2 regions of the Paucibacter sp. JuS9 genome follow, and region 1 is predicted to be linked to the other one. Evidence: predicted binding sites of a transcription regulator. Region 1 holds the regulator's gene; the other holds the start of a gene.
What was found. The regulator FNR, encoded in region 1, switches genes on or off when oxygen is low (the NO sensors DNR and NnrR bind a similar motif). The targets are predictions, from matches to a motif close to TTGATNNNNATCAA.
Positions count from the first base shown of each region.

Region 2: a site for FNR is predicted at 4,190-4,203, ahead of ABT392_RS11960 (phenylacetic acid degradation protein PaaY). Genes of this name have one in related genera too.

Region 1 covers NZ_CP194172.1:2,346,198-2,355,751, reverse strand. The annotation lists gene ABT392_RS10525 (heavy metal translocating P-type ATPase) at 1-159, shown strand, start outside; gene ccoS (cbb3-type cytochrome oxidase assembly protein CcoS) at 162-332, shown strand; gene ccoN (cytochrome-c oxidase, cbb3-type subunit I) at 390-1,829, shown strand; gene ccoO (cytochrome-c oxidase, cbb3-type subunit II) at 1,850-2,467, shown strand; gene ABT392_RS10505 (cbb3-type cytochrome oxidase subunit 3) at 2,483-2,644, shown strand; gene ccoP (cytochrome-c oxidase, cbb3-type subunit III) at 2,637-3,545, shown strand; gene ccoG (cytochrome c oxidase accessory protein CcoG) at 3,552-4,958, shown strand; gene ABT392_RS10490 (hypothetical protein) at 4,979-5,212, shown strand; gene ABT392_RS10485 (hypothetical protein) at 5,209-5,490, shown strand; gene fnr (fumarate/nitrate reduction transcriptional regulator Fnr) at 5,494-6,255, opposite strand; gene hemN (oxygen-independent coproporphyrinogen III oxidase) at 6,355-7,758, shown strand; gene ABT392_RS10470 (urease accessory protein UreH domain-containing protein) at 7,767-8,453, shown strand; gene ABT392_RS10465 (NADP-dependent isocitrate dehydrogenase) at 8,580-9,554, shown strand, end outside.
Region 2 covers NZ_CP194172.1:2,673,140-2,682,693, forward strand. The annotation lists gene paaC (1,2-phenylacetyl-CoA epoxidase subunit PaaC) at 1-263, opposite strand, end outside; gene paaB (1,2-phenylacetyl-CoA epoxidase subunit PaaB) at 274-573, opposite strand; gene paaA (1,2-phenylacetyl-CoA epoxidase subunit PaaA) at 570-1,571, opposite strand; gene paaK (phenylacetate--CoA ligase PaaK) at 1,608-2,915, opposite strand; gene paaI (hydroxyphenylacetyl-CoA thioesterase PaaI) at 2,923-3,360, opposite strand; gene ABT392_RS11955 (enoyl-CoA hydratase-related protein) at 3,363-4,175, opposite strand; gene ABT392_RS11960 (phenylacetic acid degradation protein PaaY) at 4,303-4,905, shown strand; gene ABT392_RS11965 (DUF1801 domain-containing protein) at 4,939-5,328, shown strand; gene ABT392_RS11970 (M28 family metallopeptidase) at 5,481-6,848, shown strand; gene moaA (GTP 3',8-cyclase MoaA) at 6,886-7,989, shown strand; gene ABT392_RS11980 (GNAT family N-acetyltransferase) at 8,035-8,565, shown strand; gene moeA (molybdopterin molybdotransferase MoeA) at 8,562-9,554, shown strand, end outside.

The DNA of each region.
Region 1 (9,554 bases):
AGGGTGGTGAAGCAGAACCTCGCCTGGGCCGCGGCCTACAACCTGGCCTGTGTGCCGCTGGCGCTGAGCGGCTGGCTGCCGCCCTGGGCAGCCGGCCTGGGCATGGCGCTCAGCTCATTGGCAGTGGTAGCGAATGCACTTCGCCTGGCGCGAGGCTGACGATGGAATCGCTCTACATCCTGGTTCCACTGTCGGTGCTTTTGGTGCTGGTACTGGTCGGCTTGTTCGGCTGGGCGCTCAACAGTGGCCAATTGGACGATCTCGAGCGCGAAGGCGAGCGGATTCTGGAGCCGGACTCGCCTGCAGTTGATGCGGATCAACCGGGCAAGTGAGCTGCCGCCAAACAATTCTTCGCATTCAAGCGCATTGACTGAAAAAGGAGTGTGGCGATGGCCCAATCTGCGCCAAGTACGGCGATCAACTATGAGGACGGACCGGTCCGCGCGTTCGCGCTGGCGGCGGTCCTATGGGGTGTGGTGGGGATGCTGGTTGGCGTGATCATCGCCGCCCAGCTCGCCTGGCCCGACTTCCTCGGCGGCATTTCCTGGCTCAGCTACGGCCGCCTGAGGCCGCTGCACACGAACGCGGTGATCTTTGCCTTCGGTGGCTGCGCCTTGTTCGCGACCTCCTACCACGTGGTCCAACGCACTGGCCAGACGCGCCTGTTCGCGCCGGGCCTGGCCTGGTTCACCTTCTGGGCCTGGCAGCTGGTCATCGTTGCGGCTGCAGTTTCGCTGCCGCTCGGCGTCACCAGTGGCAAGGAGTACGCAGAGCTGGAGTGGCCGGTGGACCTGTTGATCACGGTTGCCTGGGTCAGCTATGCCATCGTGTTCTTCGGCACAGTGGGTACGCGCAAGATCCGCCATATCTATGTGGCGAACTGGTTCTTCGGCGCCTTCATCATCGCGGTGGCGCTTCTGCACCTGGTGAACAGCGCAGCACTGCCGGTGAACCTGTTCAAGAGCTACTCGGCCTATGCCGGTGTGCAGGACGCCATGGTGCAGTGGTGGTACGGCCATAACGCCGTGGGCTTCTTCCTGACAGCCGGCTTCCTCGGGATGATGTACTACTACATCCCCAAGCAGGCGGGTCGCCCGGTCTACAGCTATCGCCTGTCCATCGTCCACTTCTGGGCGCTGATCTTCACCTACATGTGGGCGGGCCCGCACCATCTGCACTACACGGCGCTGCCGGACTGGGCGCAGAGCGTGGGCATGGTGTTCTCGCTGGTGCTGCTGGCGCCGAGCTGGGGCGGCATGATCAACGGCATCATGACCCTGAGCGGGGCCTGGCACAAACTGCGTGACGACCCGATCCTGAAGTTCCTGATCGTTTCGCTGTCCTTCTACGGCATGTCGACCTTCGAGGGACCGATGATGTCGATCAAGACGGTCAACGCGCTCAGCCACTACACCGACTGGACGGTGGGCCACGTGCACAGCGGCGCCCTCGGCTGGGTGGGCCTGATCTCGATGGGCTGCCTGTACCACCTGATCCCCCGTATGTACGGTCGCACGGAGATGTTCAGCAAGCGCGCCATCGAGCTGCACTTCTGGATCGCCACCCTGGGCATCGTGCTCTACATCGCCGCGATGTGGATTGCCGGCGTGATGCAGGGCCTGATGTGGCGCGCGGTCAATCCGGACGGAACGCTGGTCTACACCTTCGTCGAAAGCGTCAAGGCGACCTATCCGTTCTATGTCGTGCGCCTCACGGGCGGCCTGCTCTACCTCAGCGGCATGCTGATCATGGGCTGGAACGTCGTGAAGACGATGCAAGCGGGCAAGACCACGCCGGTGCCTGTGCCGGCCGTGCTGGCCCACGCCTGAAGCCACGGAGTCAATAAGCTATGGCAAGCCATAACGTCAAAGGTCACGAGAAGATCGAGACCAGCAATTTCCTGATGATCGTGCTGGTGCTGCTGACGGTCATCGTCGGCGGTGTCGTCGAGATCGTGCCGCTTTTCTTCCAACGCTCCACCACGCAGCCAGTGCCCGGGCTCAAGCCCTACACCGCGCTGCAGGTGGCAGGGCGCGACATCTATGTGCGCGAAGGTTGCTACAACTGTCATTCGCAGATGATCCGCCCCTTCCGCGCCGAGACGCTGCGCTACGGCCACTACTCGCTGGCCGGCGAATTCGTCTACGACCGTCCGTTCCAGTGGGGCAGCAAGCGCACCGGACCCGATCTGCAACGCGTGGGTGGCAAGTACAGCGATGAATGGCATCGCATCCACCTGATCAATCCGCGCGATCTGGTGCCTGAGTCCAACATGCCGGCCTACCCCTGGCTGGCCACACGGCCGGTCGACGACAGCGACATGGGCAAGAAGCTCAGCGTGCTGCGCACTCTCGGTGCGCCCTACAGCGATGCCGAGGTGGCCGGTGCCGCCGAGGCCGTGAAGGGCAAGACCGAACTGGAAGCCGTGATCGCCTACCTGCAGGTGCTGGGCACCTCGGTGAAATAAGCAAGAGAGGTCATCATGGATCTCAATCAAATTCGAAGCGTCGTGACCCTGCTTTCGCTGGCGTGCTTTGGCGCCATCGTGTGGTGGGCTTACCAGCGCGCGCGCAACTTCGATGAAGCCGCCGCACTGCCGTTTGCCGACGAACAGCCGGGCTCGCAAGGAGCAAGCAATGAGTGATTTCGTTTCTGCCAGCTGGTCCTGGTTCGTGGCTGGCGCCACCATCGTGGGTCTGGTGCTGTGCCTGCTGTTGCTGGTCATCGCGGCGCGTCGCCGCGTCATGGCCACTGACAACACCACCGGCCATGTCTGGGATGAAGACCTGCGTGAGCTGAACAACCCGCTGCCGCGCTGGTGGATGGGCCTGTTCGTGCTGACGGTGCTGTTCTCCGGCATCTACCTGGCCCTCTATCCCGGCCTCGGCGCAATGGCCGGCAGCCTGGGCTGGAGCAGCCAGGGGCAACATGAGGCGGAGATGGCCAAGGCCAACGAGGCGATGACCAAGGTCTACGCCCAGTTCCAGGGGCAGCCTGCAGAGAAGCTGGCACAGGATCCCAAGGCCATGGGCATTGGCGAGCGCCTGTTCGCCAACAACTGCGCCGGTTGCCATGGCTCGGATGCCAAGGGCAGCAAGGGCTTCCCCAATCTGTCCGATGACGACTGGCTCTATGGCGGCAGCCACGAGACCATCGTCCAGACGATCGCCAAGGGCCGCCAGGGTCAGATGCCGCCGATGGCTGCAGCCGTGGGTGGTGCCGAAGATGTGAAGAACGTCGCCAACTACGTGCTCAGCCTGTCGGGCAGCCCGCACAACTCGATCGCTGCACAATTGGGCAAGACCAAGTTCGGCGCCTGCGCGGCCTGCCATGGCATGGACGGCAAGGGCAACCAGGCCCTCGGCGCGCCCAACCTGACCGACAAGGTCTGGCTGCATGGCTGGGGCGAAGAAGCCGTGGTGCGCATGATCAACGAAGGCAAGACCAATCAGATGCCGGCCCACGAGTCGCGACTGAGTCCTGATCAGATGAACGTGCTCGCAGCCTACGTGTGGTCGCTCTCGCACAACGGGCCCAAGCAGTAAACCCTGATGAATCAGTCCGAAGATTCCAGCGTCCAGGTCATCTCGCTGTACAAGGCCCAGGACAAGATCCATCCGCGCGCAGTTCACGGCTGGTTCGCGGCCTGGCGCTGGGCGCTGGTGTGGGGCACGCAGTTGCTGTTTTACGGGCTGCCCTGGCTGGAGTGGAATGCCCGGCAAGCTGTGCTGTTCGACCTCGGCAGCCGGCGCTTCTACATCTTCGGTCTGGTCCTGTATCCGCAGGACTTCATCTACCTGACAGCGCTGCTGATGATCTCGGCCTACGCGCTGTTCCTGTTCACAGCGGTGGCCGGGCGGCTCTGGTGCGGCTATGCCTGCCCGCAGACGGTCTATACCGAGATCTTCATGTGGGTGGAGAAGCTCTTCGAGGGTGACCGCCAGGCCCGCATCAAGCTCGACAAGGCGCCCTGGAACTTCAACAAGCTCTGGCGCAAGAGCGGCAAGCAGGCTGCGTGGATCGTGCTCGGCCTGTGGACCGGTTTCACCTTCGTCGGATACTTCACGCCGATCAAGGTGCTTGCCGCCGAGGTCATGAGCTTCGGCCTGGGTCCCTGGGAGACGTTCTGGGTGCTGTTCTATGGTTTTGCCACCTATGGCAATGCCGGCTACATGCGCGAGCAGGTCTGCAAGTACATGTGCCCGTATGCGCGCTTCCAGAGTGCGATGTTCGACAAGGACACGCTGATCATCAGCTACGACAGCGAGCGCGGCGAGCCGCGTGGTTCGCGCAGCAAGAAGGCGGACCCGACAGCCCAGGGCCTGGGCTCCTGCATCGATTGCACGCTTTGCGTGCAGGTCTGTCCGACCGGCATCGATATTCGCAAGGGCTTGCAATACGAATGCATAGGCTGCGCCGCCTGCATCGACGTCTGCAACGACGTGATGGACAAGATGAGCTACCCGCGGGGGCTGATCCGCTACGACACCGAGAACGGTCTGTCGCAGCACCTGACGAAGCTGCAGCTGATACGGCGCATGTTCCGGCCGCGCGTGATGGTCTATTCGGCCGTGCTCTTGCTGGTCTGCATCGCACTGGTCTACAGCCTGGCCACGCGTGCCCCGGTGCGCATGGACGTGGTACGTGATCGTGCCAGCCTGGCCCGCATCGTCGAAGATGGCCTGGTCGAAAACATCTACCGTGTGCAGTTGATGAATGCCACCGAGCAGCCGCAGATGCTGCAGCTTGATGCACGCGGTCTGCAGGGCCTGAAGCTCGCGGCGCCGGTGAGCCTCACGCTGGCGCCGGCCGAAGCCCGCTGGGTTACCGTGGCGCTGCGCTTGCCGCCCGAGGCCGCCACGGCGGCCGGTGCCGGCGCTCAGCACATTGAGTTTGTCCTGAATGGCGCGGGAGCGGCCCCCCTCGCCGAGAAATCCACCTTCGTGGTGCCACGATGAATACAGAGCAAGGAGTCCCCATGTCCGACGCAATCCATGCAGCCAAGCCCTGGTGGCGCTATCGCTTCATGTGGCTGGTGATTGGCGGCCCTGCCGCCGTGGTGGTGGCGAGCTTTGCCACGCTGACCCTGGCCATCACGCATCCCGATCCGGTGATCGAGCAGGCCTCGCGACCCTCGGCCGAGGGCATCGACGATGCCGCTCAGCAGCCTGCGATGCGGGCCCGCAACCACGCAGCCACGGGCGGCAAATGAGCACCGAGCCGGTCAGCAGGCGAGGCCTGGCGATGGTCGTGCTGTGGCCGGCCTTTGTGATGGCCGGTGTGCTGGAGGCCTTGGTCTTCGCGCAGGTCGACCCCAGCGAGCTCTGGATCAGCGAGCACCTGAGCCTGTCGAGCCAGGGCGTTTACACGCTGACCTTTCTCGTCTTGTGGCTGGTGATCAGCATTGCATGCGCCATCAGCGTGTTGATGGCCCGCATGCCGGATGAAGAAGAAAAAGGGCGCCGCAGCGCCCCGCACTGGCCCCGCTGAACGTCAGTTCGCGGCGCAGTTCGTGCCGTTGACCAATTGCTGCAAGCCTGCCTGATCGATGATGCGGATCTGGCGCTGCTTCACTTCCAGCAGGCCGTCGTCCTGGAACTTCGAGAATGTGCGGCTGACGGTCTCGAGCTTGAGCCCGAGGTAGCTGCCGATTTCTTCACGCGTCATGCGCAGCACCAGGCTCGAAGCCGAGAAGCCGCGCGCCTGCAGGCGCTGCGTGAGGTTCAGGAGGAAGGCGGCGAGGCGCTCCTCGGCGCGCATCGACCCCAGCAGCAGCATCACGCCATGGTCGCGCACGATTTCGCGGCTCATGATCTTGTGGAACTGGCGCTGCAATTCATTGAACTCGCGCGACAGTTCTTCCAGGCGGCTGAACGGGATCACGCACACCTGCGAGTCCTCAAGCGCCACGGCGTCGCAGCTGTGGTGGTCGCTGCTGATGCCGTCCAGGCCCAGCAGTTCTCCAGCCATCTGGAAGCCAGTCACCTGGTCGCGGCCGTCTTCCGACGACACGCAGGTCTTGAAGAAGCCGGTGCGCACCGCGAAGATCGACTGGAAGGGGTCGCCGCTGCGGAACAGCGCTTCCCCGCGCGGCACCTGCTTGCGCTGGCCGACCATGTTGTCGATCTGGTCGATGTTTTCCTGGCTCAATCCCACGGGCAAGCAGAGCTCGCGCAGATTGCAGCTGGAGCAGGCGACCTTGAACGGCTCGGGCTTGATAGGGGTGCTGGCGCTCATTGCGGTATCGGTGAACATGATGATCCTCAATCGTTGGCGCATTGTTCTCTGCCGCAAGCGATGAGAGATTGATCCGGATCAAGTCTGAAGGCGGGGAGCTTGGTCACAGTGGCGTTCATGGTCAAGACGCTCACCGAATCCACCGCCGGCATCGATGCCGACCTCCTGCGCCGCTTCGACGTCGCCGGCCCCCGCTACACCTCGTATCCTACCGCCGACCGCTTTGTCGAAGCCTTCGGCAAGACCGAGTACATCCAGGCGCTGGAGCAGCGCAAGGAAATGGTGGGGGGCAGCGCGCCCTTGTCGGTCTACGTGCACATACCGTTCTGCGAATCGGTCTGCTACTACTGCGCCTGCAACAAGGTGATCACCAAGCACCATGAGCGCGCCGGTGAATACCTGGTCGCCTTGCGCAAGGAGATCGAGTTGACGCTGCGCCACCTCGACCGGCAGCCGCAGGTCTCGCAGATGCATTTCGGCGGCGGCTCGCCGACCTTCCTGAGCGATGCCGAGCTTGAGGCCTTGATGGGCGACCTGCGCCAGGCCTTCCGGCTGCAGCCGGGCGCCGAGGTGTCGATCGAGGTCGATCCGCGCACGGTCAATGCCGAGCGCCTGGCCCACCTGCGCAAGATCGGCTTCAACCGCCTGTCCTTCGGTGTGCAGGACTTCGATCCGGACGTGCAGAAGGCCGTGCACCGCGTGCAGAGTCATGACAGCGTGGTCGCCCTGATGCGCGAGGCGAGGGCGCTGGGCTTCGAGTCGATCAATGTGGACCTGATCTACGGCCTGCCGCTGCAGACGTCCACCTCGTTCGCGCGCACCGTGGCCCAGGTCGCGGCATTGAAGCCGGACCGGATCGCGCTCTACGGCTATGCGCATTTGCCGCAGCGCTTCAAGCCGCAGCGCCGCATCGACGCGGCCGAGCTGCCGCAGGCCGGCGACAAGATCCAGATGCTGGCTGGTGCGATCAGCGGCTTCCTTTCCAATGGCTACAGCTATATCGGAATGGACCACTTCGCGCTGTCCACCGATTCTTTGGCCGTGGCCAAGCGCCAGGGGCGACTGCATCGCAACTTCCAGGGCTACAGCACGCAACCGGATTGCGACCTGATCGGTCTGGGCGTCTCGAGCATCGGCCGTGTGGGTGCCACCTACAGCCAGAGCGTGAAGACGCTGCCTGAGTATTACGACGCCCTGCGTCATGACGAGCTGCCCACCGCGCGCGGCCTGGCCCTGAATCGCGACGACCTGGTGCGCCGCGCGGTCATCATGGCCTTGATGTGCCAGGGCCGCGTGGAGTTTGAATCCATCGAGCTGGCGCACCTGGTCGACTTCAAGCGCTATTTCGCGGCCGAGCTGGAGAAGCTCCACGCGCTGGCGGAAACGGGCATGGTCGAGATTGAGCCCGGCGCGATCCAGGTGACGGCGCTAGGCTGGTACTTCGTCCGCGCCGTGGCCCTGGTGTTCGACCGCTATCTGCAGGCCGACCAGCAACGCGCGCGCTTCTCGCGAATCATCTGAACGCTGCCATGCTGGACGCTGCACTCGCCGGATCTGCCCTGCTGATGGGTCTCGCCGGCACGCCGCATTGCCTTGCGATGTGCGGCGCGGCGGCCACCGGCTGCAGTCGCGGTGGGCGCAGTTCCATGGGCGCTTTCCAGCTTGGCCGCCTGCTCAGCTACGCGCTTGGTGGCGCCATCGCTGCCGCCAGTGTTGGTGCCCTGGCATGGCTCGGCGGTGCTGCGGCCTGGCTGCGGCCCCTGTGGTTGCTGGTCCATTGCGCGGCGCTGCTGCTGGGGCTTTACCTGCTGGTGTTCGCCCGTCAGCCGGCCTGGCTGGGCCAGATTGGCAGGCAAGTCAGTGAGCAGGCAGGCGAGGTGAGGCTGGCGATGCCTGGCGCCGGGCGGGTCACCCTGTCCGCCCCGGCGCGGTCCGGTCTGCTCGGCCTGGCCTGGGTGGCCTGGCCCTGCGGCTTGCTGCAATCCGCCTTGCTGACCGCTGGTCTGGCCAGCAGCGCCGCTGCCGGTGCCCTGGTCATGGCTGCCTTTGCCTCAGCCTCGGGCATCGGCCTCGTGCTGGGGCCGACGCTGCTGCGCTCGCTGAGCGCACAAGGCACGGGCTGGGCCATTCGTCTGGCCGGCTTTGCCTTGGCCGCTGCTTCCACCTGGGCGTTGGCCATGGGCTTGTGGGACCAGATTGCTGCGTTTTGCAGCTAGCCCGCGCCGACCCGCCGAGCGCAAGACTTATATAAGACTGGGCTCCCAGTCTGGCCCGGCTGTCCTAGAATCGCCACTCTAGTTGTCCCACCACTGCGCCTGATTGTTGGCCGACCTGGATACCCCATGACACTGCAGCAACCGACCATCATCTACACCTTGACCGACGAAGCGCCGCTGCTGGCGACCGCGTCGTTCCTGCCCATCGTCCGCGCCTTCGCTGCGCCTGCGGGCGTCAATGTCGAGACGAGCGACATTTCCGTTGCCGGCCGCGTGCTGGGCCAGTTCCCGGAATGCCTGCGTGAAGACCAGCGCGTGCCCGACCGCCTGTCGGAGCTCGGCCGTCTGACGCTGAAGGCCGAAGCCAACATCATCAAGCTGCCCAATATCAGCGCCTCCGTCGCGCAATTGAAGGCTGCGATCAAGGAACTTCAAGGCAAGGGCTACGCCATTCCGGACTATCCGGAAGCACCCAAGACCGACGAAGAGAAGGACATCCGCGCGCGCTACAACAAGTGCGTGGGCAGCGCGGTGAACCCGGTGCTGCGTGAAGGCAACTCCGACCGCCGCGCACCCAAGGCCGTCAAGGAATACGCCCGCAAGAACCCGCACAGCATGGCCGACTGGAGCCAGGCCTCGCGCTCGCATGTCTCGCACATGCATGCCGGCGACTTCTATCACGGCGAAAAGTCCATGACGCTGGACCGCCCCCGCAATGTCAAGATGGAGCTGATCACCAAGAGCGGCAAGACCATCGTCTTGAAGCCCAAGGTCGCCCTGCTGGACCGCGAGGTGATCGACAGCATGTTCATGAGCAAGAAGGCCTTGCTGGACTTCTACGAAAAGGAAATCGAGGACGCGCGCCAGACCGGCGTGATGTTCTCTCTGCACGTGAAGGCCACGATGATGAAGGTGTCGCACCCCATCGTGTTCGGCCACTGCGTGCGAATCTTCTACCGTGAGGCTTTCGAGAAGCACGGCAAGCTGTTCGACGAGCTGGGCATCAACGTCAACAATGGCATGGTCGATCTGTACAACAAGATCGCCACGCTGCCGCAGAGTAAGCAGGACGAGATCAAGCGCGACTTGCACGCCTGCCAC
Region 2 (9,554 bases), 330 kb from region 1:
AGGTACTGGCGTTCGTCACGCAGGAAAGCAAGCTGGTCTTCGTCATGGCCCTGGCCGTCAAGCTTGGCGGCATGCGTGAGCACGGCGCGCGCCTGGCCGATCAGGTCCAGCGCGATGTTGGACAGCGCGATGTCCTCCTCGAGGATGGGCGCATGGCCGCACCATTCGCTGATGCGCTGGGCCAGGATCAGGCAGCTGTCGCCGATGCGCAGCAGGTACTGGACTTCGGGGGCGGAGCCCACCTTGATGGATTGCTGAGACATATCGCTGCAATCACATATGGTTCAGAGCATCGGGCAGCTCGTAAAACGTCGGATGGCGATAGATCTTGTCTTCCATCGGATCGAAGTACATGCCCTTCTCTCCCGGGTCCGAAGCCACGATCTGGCTCGACAGCACGACCCAGATGCTCGTGCCTTCCTGGCGGCGTGTGTAGACGTCGCGGGCCATCTGCAGCGCCATCTTCGAATCAGCGGCGTGCAGGCTGCCGCAGTGCTTGTGGTCCAGGCCCGCCTTGTTGCGGACAAAGACTTCCCACAGCGGCCATTCGTTCTGAGTAGCGTTCGTGCTCATGCTGCTTGTTCCTTGGTAGCTTGCTTGCGGGAATGCGCCAGTGCGGCCTCGCGCACCCAGGCGCCGTCTTCCCAGGCCTTGACGCGGGCGCCGAGACGCTCGCGGTTCATCGGTCCGTCGCCATTGACAACGCGCCAGAACTCGGACCAGTCGATCGCACCGAAGTCGTAGGAATCGCGTTCGGCGTTCCACTTCAGGTCGGGGTCCGGCACGGTCACACCGAGGATTTCGGCCTGCGGGATCGTGGCATCGACGAACTTCTGGCGCAGGTCGTCATTGGAAATGCGCTTGATGCCCCAGCGCATCGATTGCTCGGAGTTCGGCGAGTCCTTGTCGGCCGGGCCGAACATCATCAGCGAGGGCCACCACCAGCGGTTCACGGCGTCCTGCACCATGGCTTTTTGCTCGGGTGTGCCTTCACGCATGATCACCAGCAAGGATTCATAGCCCTGGCGCTGATGGAAGCTCTCCTCGCGGCAGACGCGGATCATGGCCCGGGCATAGGGCGCAAAGGAGCAGCGGCACAGCGGCACCTGGTTCATGATGGCCGCGCCATCGACCAGCCAGCCGATCACGCCGATGTCGGCCCAGGTCGTCGTCGGGTAGTTGAAGATCGAGCTGTACTTGGCGCGACCGGTGTGCAGCGCTTCCAGCATCTGGTCGCGGCTGGTGCCCAGCGTCTCGGCTGCCGAGTAGAGGTAGAGGCCGTGGCCCGCCTCGTCCTGCACCTTGGCGAGCAGGATGGCCTTGCGCTTGAGCGTCGGCGCGCGGGTGATCCAGTTGCCCTCGGGCAGCATGCCCACGCATTCGGAATGCGCATGCTGGCTGATCTGGCGCACCAGCGTCTTGCGGTAATGCTCGGGCATCCAGTCCTTGGCTTCGATGAAGTCGCCTGCTGCGATGCGGGCCTCGAAGGCTTCCTCGCGCTGCAGGTCTTCCGCGCTGCGGACCTTGCTCGCCTGGTCTTGTGGACCGACGCTCATGGCTTGGGTGTACATGGTGCGTACTCCTTGCTTGCTTGTTTTCTTGCTGAACTACTTGGGTCGGCGATCAATGACGCGGCGCGCCTTGCCGACGAGCGTGCGCTCGATCGAGTCTGGAGCACCGACCGTGACCTTGGTGCTGACGCCGATCAAGGTCTTGATGCGGTGCTGCAGGTGTTTCGCGATGGCGCCCACGTCGGAACCCATGGCCGTGGGCTGCAACTCGCAACGCACTTCCACTTCGTCGAGCGTGCCCTCGCGGCTCACTACGATCTGGTACTGGCCCGACAGCTGCGGCTCCGCCAGCACCAGCTCCTCGACCTGGGTCGGGAACATGTTGACGCCGCGGATGATCAGCATGTCGTCGCTGCGGCCGACGATCTTGCCCATGCGGCGCATGCTGCGCGAGGTCGGCGGCAGCAGGCGCGTGAGGTCGCGGGTGCGGTAGCGGATGATGGGCAGCGCTTCCTTGCTGAGCGAGGTGAAGACGAGTTCGCCCTCCTCGCCGTCAGGCACCGGCTCGCCGGTCTCGGGATTGATGATCTCCGGGTAGAAATGGTCTTCCCAGATCACCGGACCGTCCTTGCTTTCCACGCATTCGCTGGCAACGCCGGGGCCCATCACTTCAGACAGGCCATAGATGTCCACCGCATCGATGCCGGCCTTGCCTTCGATCTCGCGGCGCATCGCCTCGGTCCAGGGCTCGGCGCCGAAGATGCCGACCTTGACCGACATCGAGCGCGGGTCCAGGCCCTGGCGCTCGAACTCCTCGATGATCACCTGCATGTAGCTGGGCGTGACCATGATGATGTCGGGCTTAAAGTCCTGGATCAGCTGCACCTGCTTCTCGGTCTGGCCGCCCGACATCGGGATGACCGTGCAGCCCAGCTTCTCCGCACCGTAATGCGCGCCGAGGCCGCCGGTGAAGAGGCCGTAGCCATAGGCGATGTGGACGATGTCGCCAGCGCGGCCACCGGCGGCGCGGATCGAGCGGGCCACGAGGCCGGCCCAGGTGTCGATATCGCGCTGCGTGTAGCCGACGACCGTCGGCTTGCCCGTCGTGCCCGACGAGGCATGGATGCGCGACACGCGCGCGCGCGGCACGGCAAACATGCCGAAGGGATAGTTGTCGCGCAGGTCTTTCTTGGTCGTGAACGGGAACCTGGCGATGTCGGCCAGGGTCTTGAGGTCCGAGGGATGCACACCCTTTGCGTCGAACGCCGCCTTGTAGTGCGGCACGTTCTCGTAGGCATGCGTGAGCGACCAGCGCAGGCGCTCGAGTTGCAGCGCCTGCAGCTCGTCGCGGCTGGCGGTCTCGATGGACTCCAGCTCGCCGGGGGATGGGTTCTTCACAGGCATTGCTACTTCACTCCTGGATGTGGACGACGGGCTTGCCCTTGAGCCGGTACGAGCGACCACGGAACAAGGCCACCAATTCATCGCGCTGGTTGCGCACGGTGATGTCATAGACACCGGTGCGGCCGGACAGCTGCACTTCTTCGGCCACCGCAGTCAGCCGGTCGCCGAGCTTGCCCGGCGCCACGATGCTGACGTCGAAGCCCGAGGCCACGGTCATCTCGTTGTAGGCATTGCAGGCGAAGGCAAAGGCGGAATCGGCCAGCGTGGTGATGAAGCCGCCATGGCAGATGTCCAGGCCGTTGAGCATGTCGTCACGCACCGTCATCGTGAGCGTGGCGCCACCGGGCGAGATGGCCAGGATCTCCATCCCCAAGCCCTTGCTGGCGCGGTCGTTGGCGAACATGGCGTCGCGGACGCGTTCGGCAATCTGTTGAGGAGACAGCATGCTCAGCGATCCTTGAACTGGGGACTGCGTTTGTCCATGAAGGCTTGCACGCCCTCGCTGTAGTCATGCGCGAAGCCGAGCTGGCTCTGCATCATGGCCTCGACGCGCAAGGCATCCTCGAAGTCCTGGTCCATGGCCTGGTCAATCAGGCGGCGGGTTTCGGCGAGCGCACGGCTGGGCATGGCGGCGAGCTTTTGCGCGGTGGCCATGGCCTCACTCATCAAATCAGCATCGGGTACGCAACGGGCGATCAGACCGATGGACACGGCCTCGGCGGCCTTCACCTTGTCGCCCAGCAAGGCAAGCTGCATGGCCTTGGCACGACCCACCAGGCGCGGCAGGAGCCAGGTTCCGCCGCAGTCCGGAATCAGGCCGATCTTGGAGAAGGCCTGGATGAAGCTGGCGCTCTCGCCAGCAATCACGAGGTCGCAGCCCAGCGCGAAATTTGCGCCGGCACCGGCGGCCACGCCATTGACGGCCGCAATCGTCGGCACGGGCATCGCGCGCAATTGCAGCGCCAGCGGGATGTAATAACCGTCGAGCAGATGACCGATGTCCTTGGGCGCGGCGCCGGGGCTTGGATCGGGCTTGACGAGTGGGTCGCCAAGGTCCTGGCCGGCACTGAAAGCGCGGCCGGCGCCGGTGATCACCACGGCGCGCACGCTCGAATCGGCAGCCGCTTCAGCCAGCGCTTCGCGGGTCGACGCCAGCATGGCTGCCGTGAAGGCGTTCAGCGCCGTCGGGCGGTTCAGCGTCAAGATGCGTACCGCGCCTTGCGTGCTGACCTGGATCACCAGTTCGGGACTCTCGGACATTGTTCGATCACTCCTTGCTGCCGATCAAACACTCTTGACCGACCGGTCGGTAGATCGTAAGGTCGCACTTGATTTGGCGCAAGGGCGCCGCCGCCCCGATTGGCCGGGGTAAACCCGGAGAAGCGAAATGCCTTGCTACGCCATCGACGGAGTCATCCCCGTCGTCCATCCGAGTGCCTACGTGCACCCCACCGCCGTGCTGATAGGCGACGTGATCGTCGGCCCGGGCTGCTATGTCGGCCCCTGCGCCAGCCTGCGCGGCGACTTCGGCCGCATCGTCTTGCAGGAAGGCGCCAACGTGCAGGACACCTGCGTGATCCATGGTTTCCCGGCGTCGGAAACCGTCGTCGAGCGCAACGGCCATATCGGCCATGGCGCCGTCCTGCATGGTTGCATCGTGCGGCACGATGCCCTGGTCGGCATGAATGCCGTGGTGATGGACGAGGCCGAGGTCGGCGCCTACGCCATCGTCGCCGCCAGCGCCTTTGTGCGCGCCAAGCTCAAGCTGCCGGAGCGCTCGCTGATTGCCGGTGTGCCGGCCAAGGTCTTGCGCGAGCTTTCCGACGACGAGATCCGCTGGAAGCTGGAAGGCACGCAGACCTACCAACAGCTGACGGTGCGCTGCCTCGCAACGATGCAGGAAGTCCAGCCCCTGATCGAGCTGGAGGCCGACCGCCCGCTGCTGCAGACGGACTCTGCCCACCAGACGCTGGCGCAGCGCAAGGGCTGAATCGCCTCATCGATTCGGTGGTGCAATCGGGGCATGAACCCCGAAGCCGTTGATGATTTCCTGACCGAGCTGCGCAAAGGCGATGCCGAGCGCTTCGCCCTGATCGATCGCACCCGCGAGTTGATCCACACCGCCGGGCCGCGGCTGCGCGAAGAGGTGCGCTACGGCGGCCTGCTGTTCTCGGCCAGGTCGCCGGTCTGCGCCCTCTTCTCTTACGACAAGCACCTCGCGCTGGAGTTCAGCCGAGGCAGCGAGCTGCCCGACAGGCACGGCGTGCTGGAAGGCGAGCAGGGCAAGCGCCGCCACATCAAGCTGAACAAGCTCGGCGACCTCTTCAAGAAGAATGTGCGCGAGTACCTGGAGCTGGCGTTTGCGGCCGAGGCCGCTGGAGCCGCTGCGAAGGGCAAGAAGCCGCAGCGTTGAGTGCCTTGTTGAGCGCCTGTTCGAGCGAATGAATGAGCGCCTGTTTGAGCGCCTGTTTGAGCGCACCTCGCACAGTGACCAAGCGCCTCTCGCCCCGCCCGCCACCATAATCCGCCGCTTCAGAACACATCCATCAATCGAAGGGACGGACGGTGCGCTTTTCTCTCCAATCTCTCCTCGTCGGCGCTTGCGCTGCGCTGAGCCTGGCCGCTACGGCCCAGACAGCGCAGACGCCCTGGATCGTCAAGCAGCAATGGGTCAGCGCCCATGAGTCCTTCCTGGCCTCCGATGCGCTGCAAGGCCGCAAGAGCGCCACGCGCGACGAAACCATCGCCGCTGTCTACGTCGCCTCGCAGTTCGAGAGCTTCGGCATCAAGCCGGCGCCGGGCATGAACAACAGCTACCTGCAGACGGCCGTGATCCCCAGGCCGCGCCTGGAGGGTACCGGCCGGCTGAATGTCGGGGGCAAGGCTGAATCGGCCGGCTTGACGCTGCTGATCTCCAGCGGCAAGCCGGCAAGCGGCAAGCTCAGCGTGGCGAGCTCGGACGATCCGAAGGACTTGGGCAAGGAGGAGCTGGTCCTCGTCAAGGGCACTGCGCCGATTCGGGGCTGGTACGCCGCAGCGGCTCGCCAGGGCGTTCAATTGCTGATCATTCGCGACAGCGAAGCCAACCGCAAGACCTATGCCCAGATGGGCAGTCAGCCGCGCCTGATGGGCGAGCCCACGGCTGGCGGCAAGCCAGGACCTACCCTGCTGGTCGTACCAGAAGCCCTGTTTGACCAATTGGCAGCCAAGCCAGGCCTGGAGCTGAGCTTCGAGCCACCAGCGGTGGTCCAGGACAAGCTGATCACGACCAACGTGATAGGTCATCTGCAAGGCACCGACCCCAAGGCCGGCACCATCCTGTTCTCTGCCCATCTGGACCACCTGGGCATGCAGGCCGATGGCGTGACCATCATGCATGGTGCCAACGACAACGCCTCCGGCGTCACCGCCGTGCTGGAAGTGGCGCGCGCGCTGGCTGCCGGCGAAAAGCCCAGGCGCTCCATCCTCTTCGTCTGCTTCGGCGCCGAGGAAATCGGCCTGCTGGGCGCGGACTACTTCGCCAAGAACCCGCCGATTCCGCTGACCGACATCATCGCCAACCTCGAGTTCGAGATGATCGGCGCGCAGGACCCGAAGCTGCCGGCCAAGACGCTGATGATGACCGGCTTCGAGCGCTCGGATTTCGGCGAGACCATGAAGGCCCGCGGCTTCAGCATTACCGCCGACCCCTACCCGGAACACAAGTTCTTCCAGCGTTCCGACAACTATCAGCTGGCCCTGGCCGGCATCGTGGCCCACACCGTCTCGGGCTGGGCCACCACGCCGACCTATCACAAGGCCGACGACAACATTGCTCACCTGGACCTGCCCTTCATGACGGCAGTGATCCAGTCGCTGATCGAGCCGGCCCGCTGGCTGGCAAATACAGATTACGTCCCTGCCTGGAAGCCAGGCGGCCGTCCAACACGCTGAACGGACGCCCGCGCAGCGGGCGGGCACAATGAGCCCCATGTCCGAGCGCATCATTCCCCTGGTCGACCATCGTCGCTCGCTGCCCCTGCCGCCACCGCAGGCCGGCAGCAGGGGCTTGCTCGCCGATGCGCTCGGCCGGCCGCTGCACGACTTGCGGATCTCGGTCACCGACCGCTGCAATTTCCGCTGCAGCTATTGCATGCCCAAGGAAGTGTTCGACAAGAGCCACAGCTTCCTGAAACACAGCGAATTGCTGAGCTTCGAAGAGATCACGCGGCTCGCAAGGATCTTCGTCGCGCAAGGCGTGCAGAAGATCCGCCTGACTGGCGGCGAGCCGCTGCTGCGCAAGAACATCGAGCGGCTGATCGAAATGCTGGCCGGACTGCGCACACCCGAAGGTCGGGCGCTGGACCTGACGCTGACGACCAATGGCTCGCTGCTGACCCGCAAGGCCCGTGCCCTGAAGGACGCCGGCCTGCAGCGCATCACCGTCAGCCTCGATGCGATGGACGACGCAATCTTCCGCCGCATGAACGACGTGGATTTCCCGGTTGCCGAGGTGCTGGAAGGCATTGCCGCCGCCGAGGCCGTGGGTCTCTCGCCGATCAAGGTGAACATGGTGGTCAAGCGCGGCGTCAACGAGCAGGAGATCCTGCCCATGGCGCGGCACTTCCACGGCAGGGGCGTCACGCTGCGCTTCATCGAATACATGGACGTGGGCGCTACCAACGGCTGGCGCATGGACGAGGTCCTGCCCTCGCGCGAGGTGCTGGCCCTGTTACGGCAGGAGTTCAGCCTGCAACCGCTGCAAGCCAGCGCGCCAGGCGAGACCGCCGAGCGCTGGGGCCATGCCGATGGCGGCGGCGAGATCGGCCTGATCTCCAGCGTCACGCAAGCCTTCTGTGGCGATTGCAACCGCGCCCGGCTCTCCACCGAGGGTCGGCTCTATCTCTGCCTCTTCGCCCATGCAGGCCATGACCTGCGCGGCTTGCTGCGCAATGGTGCCGAAGACGACGCCATTGCCGGCACGCTCGCCTCGATCTGGTCGGCCCGCAGCGACCGCTATTCGCAGCTGCGCGCCAGCGGCACGGCCCTGCCTGGCGAGGCCCGCAAGGTGGAAATGCACTACATCGGAGGCTAGATTTTGAAGACCGGTACTGACCGCCTTGCGTGCCGCCTGCGCGTCATGCGCGAAGAAGATCTGGCGCAATACAAGCAGCTGCGCGACGCGATGCTGGAGCGCTTCGAGGAAGCCTTCACATCGGACGCCGAGACCGAGCGCAGCCGCACAGCCGAGAGCTATCGCAATCGCCTGGGGCTGGCAGCCGGCGGCCACAACCTGTTCACGCTCACCGCCTGGCTGGGCGAGCAGATGGTCGGTGCGATCAGTGCCGAGTTCGACCCGCGTGCCAAGGTACGCCACATCGCCCATATCGTCGGCATGATGGTCTCGCCCGATCTGCAAGGCATCGGCCTGGGCCGCGCGCTGCTGGAGCAGGCACTGGAGATGCTGGAAGGCGAGCCTGTGCTGGAGCAGGTGACCTTGAGCGTCAGCGCCGGCAATGCCGCCGCCGTGGCCCTGTATGAGCGTTGCGGCTTCAAGCGCTACGGCTTGCTGGACCAGGCGATCAAGCTGCCCGACGGGCGCTACGTGGCAAAAGCCCTGATGTGCCGTCATTTGCGCGATTCAGGCACCGCCCCGCCCGCTTCGCCATGAGCCTGCAAGAGATTGCCGCGCGTCTCGCCGGCTACGACGCCGAAGCCCTGCACCTCGACCTGGCGCGCGACTTCATCGCCCAGGCACTGCCCGCGCCCGACGCTTCACAGGCCGAACGGCTGCCGCTGCGCTCGGTGCTGGGCCGTGTGCTCGCTGAAGACTTGATCTCAGGCATCGACGTGCCGGCGCACGACAACTCGGCCATGGACGGCTACGCCTTCCATGGTGCCGAGATGCAGCCCGGCCTGACCACCACACTGCGCGTTGCCGGCCTCAGCCTGGCCGGGGAACTGCCTGCTGCCGAGCTGCCTGCGGGCCATTGCCAGCGCATCATGACCGGCGCGGTCATGCCGCCGGGTCTGGACACCGTGGTACCGCAGGAACTCGCGCAGCACCTGGGTGAGCACAGCATCCAGATTCCGGCCGACCTCCTGAAAGCCGGTGCGAACCGACGCAAGGCAGGCGAAGACCTGGCCAAAGACCAGGTGGCGCTGGCCGCCGGCCGCCTCCTGAAGGCGCCCGACATCGGCCTGATCGCCTCGCTGGGCCAGATCGAAACCCTGGTGTTTCCACGCCTCCGGGTGGCCTTGCTGTCCACGGGCAATGAGCTCTGCGCACCGGGCCAGCCTTTGCAGCCCGGCCAGATCTACGATAGCAACCGCTACACCATGACCGCGCTCCTGCAGCGCCTGGGCTGCATCGAGGTCCTCGACCTCGGCTTGGTACAGGATGAGCCGCAAGCACTGCGCCAGGCATTTGCCGAAGGCACGGCTCGGGCCGATGTCTTGATCAGCACCGGCGGCGTCAGCGCAGGTGACGCCGATCACACCAGGCAGGTGATGGCCGAAATGGGCGAGGTGTTGTTCTGGAAGCTGGCCATGCGCCCCGGGCGCCCGGCTGCCATCGGCCAGATGCGCCGCGTTGATGGCAGCGCCGCATTGCTCTTCGGCCTGCCTGGCAACCCGGTGGCCGTGATGGTGACCTTCTAC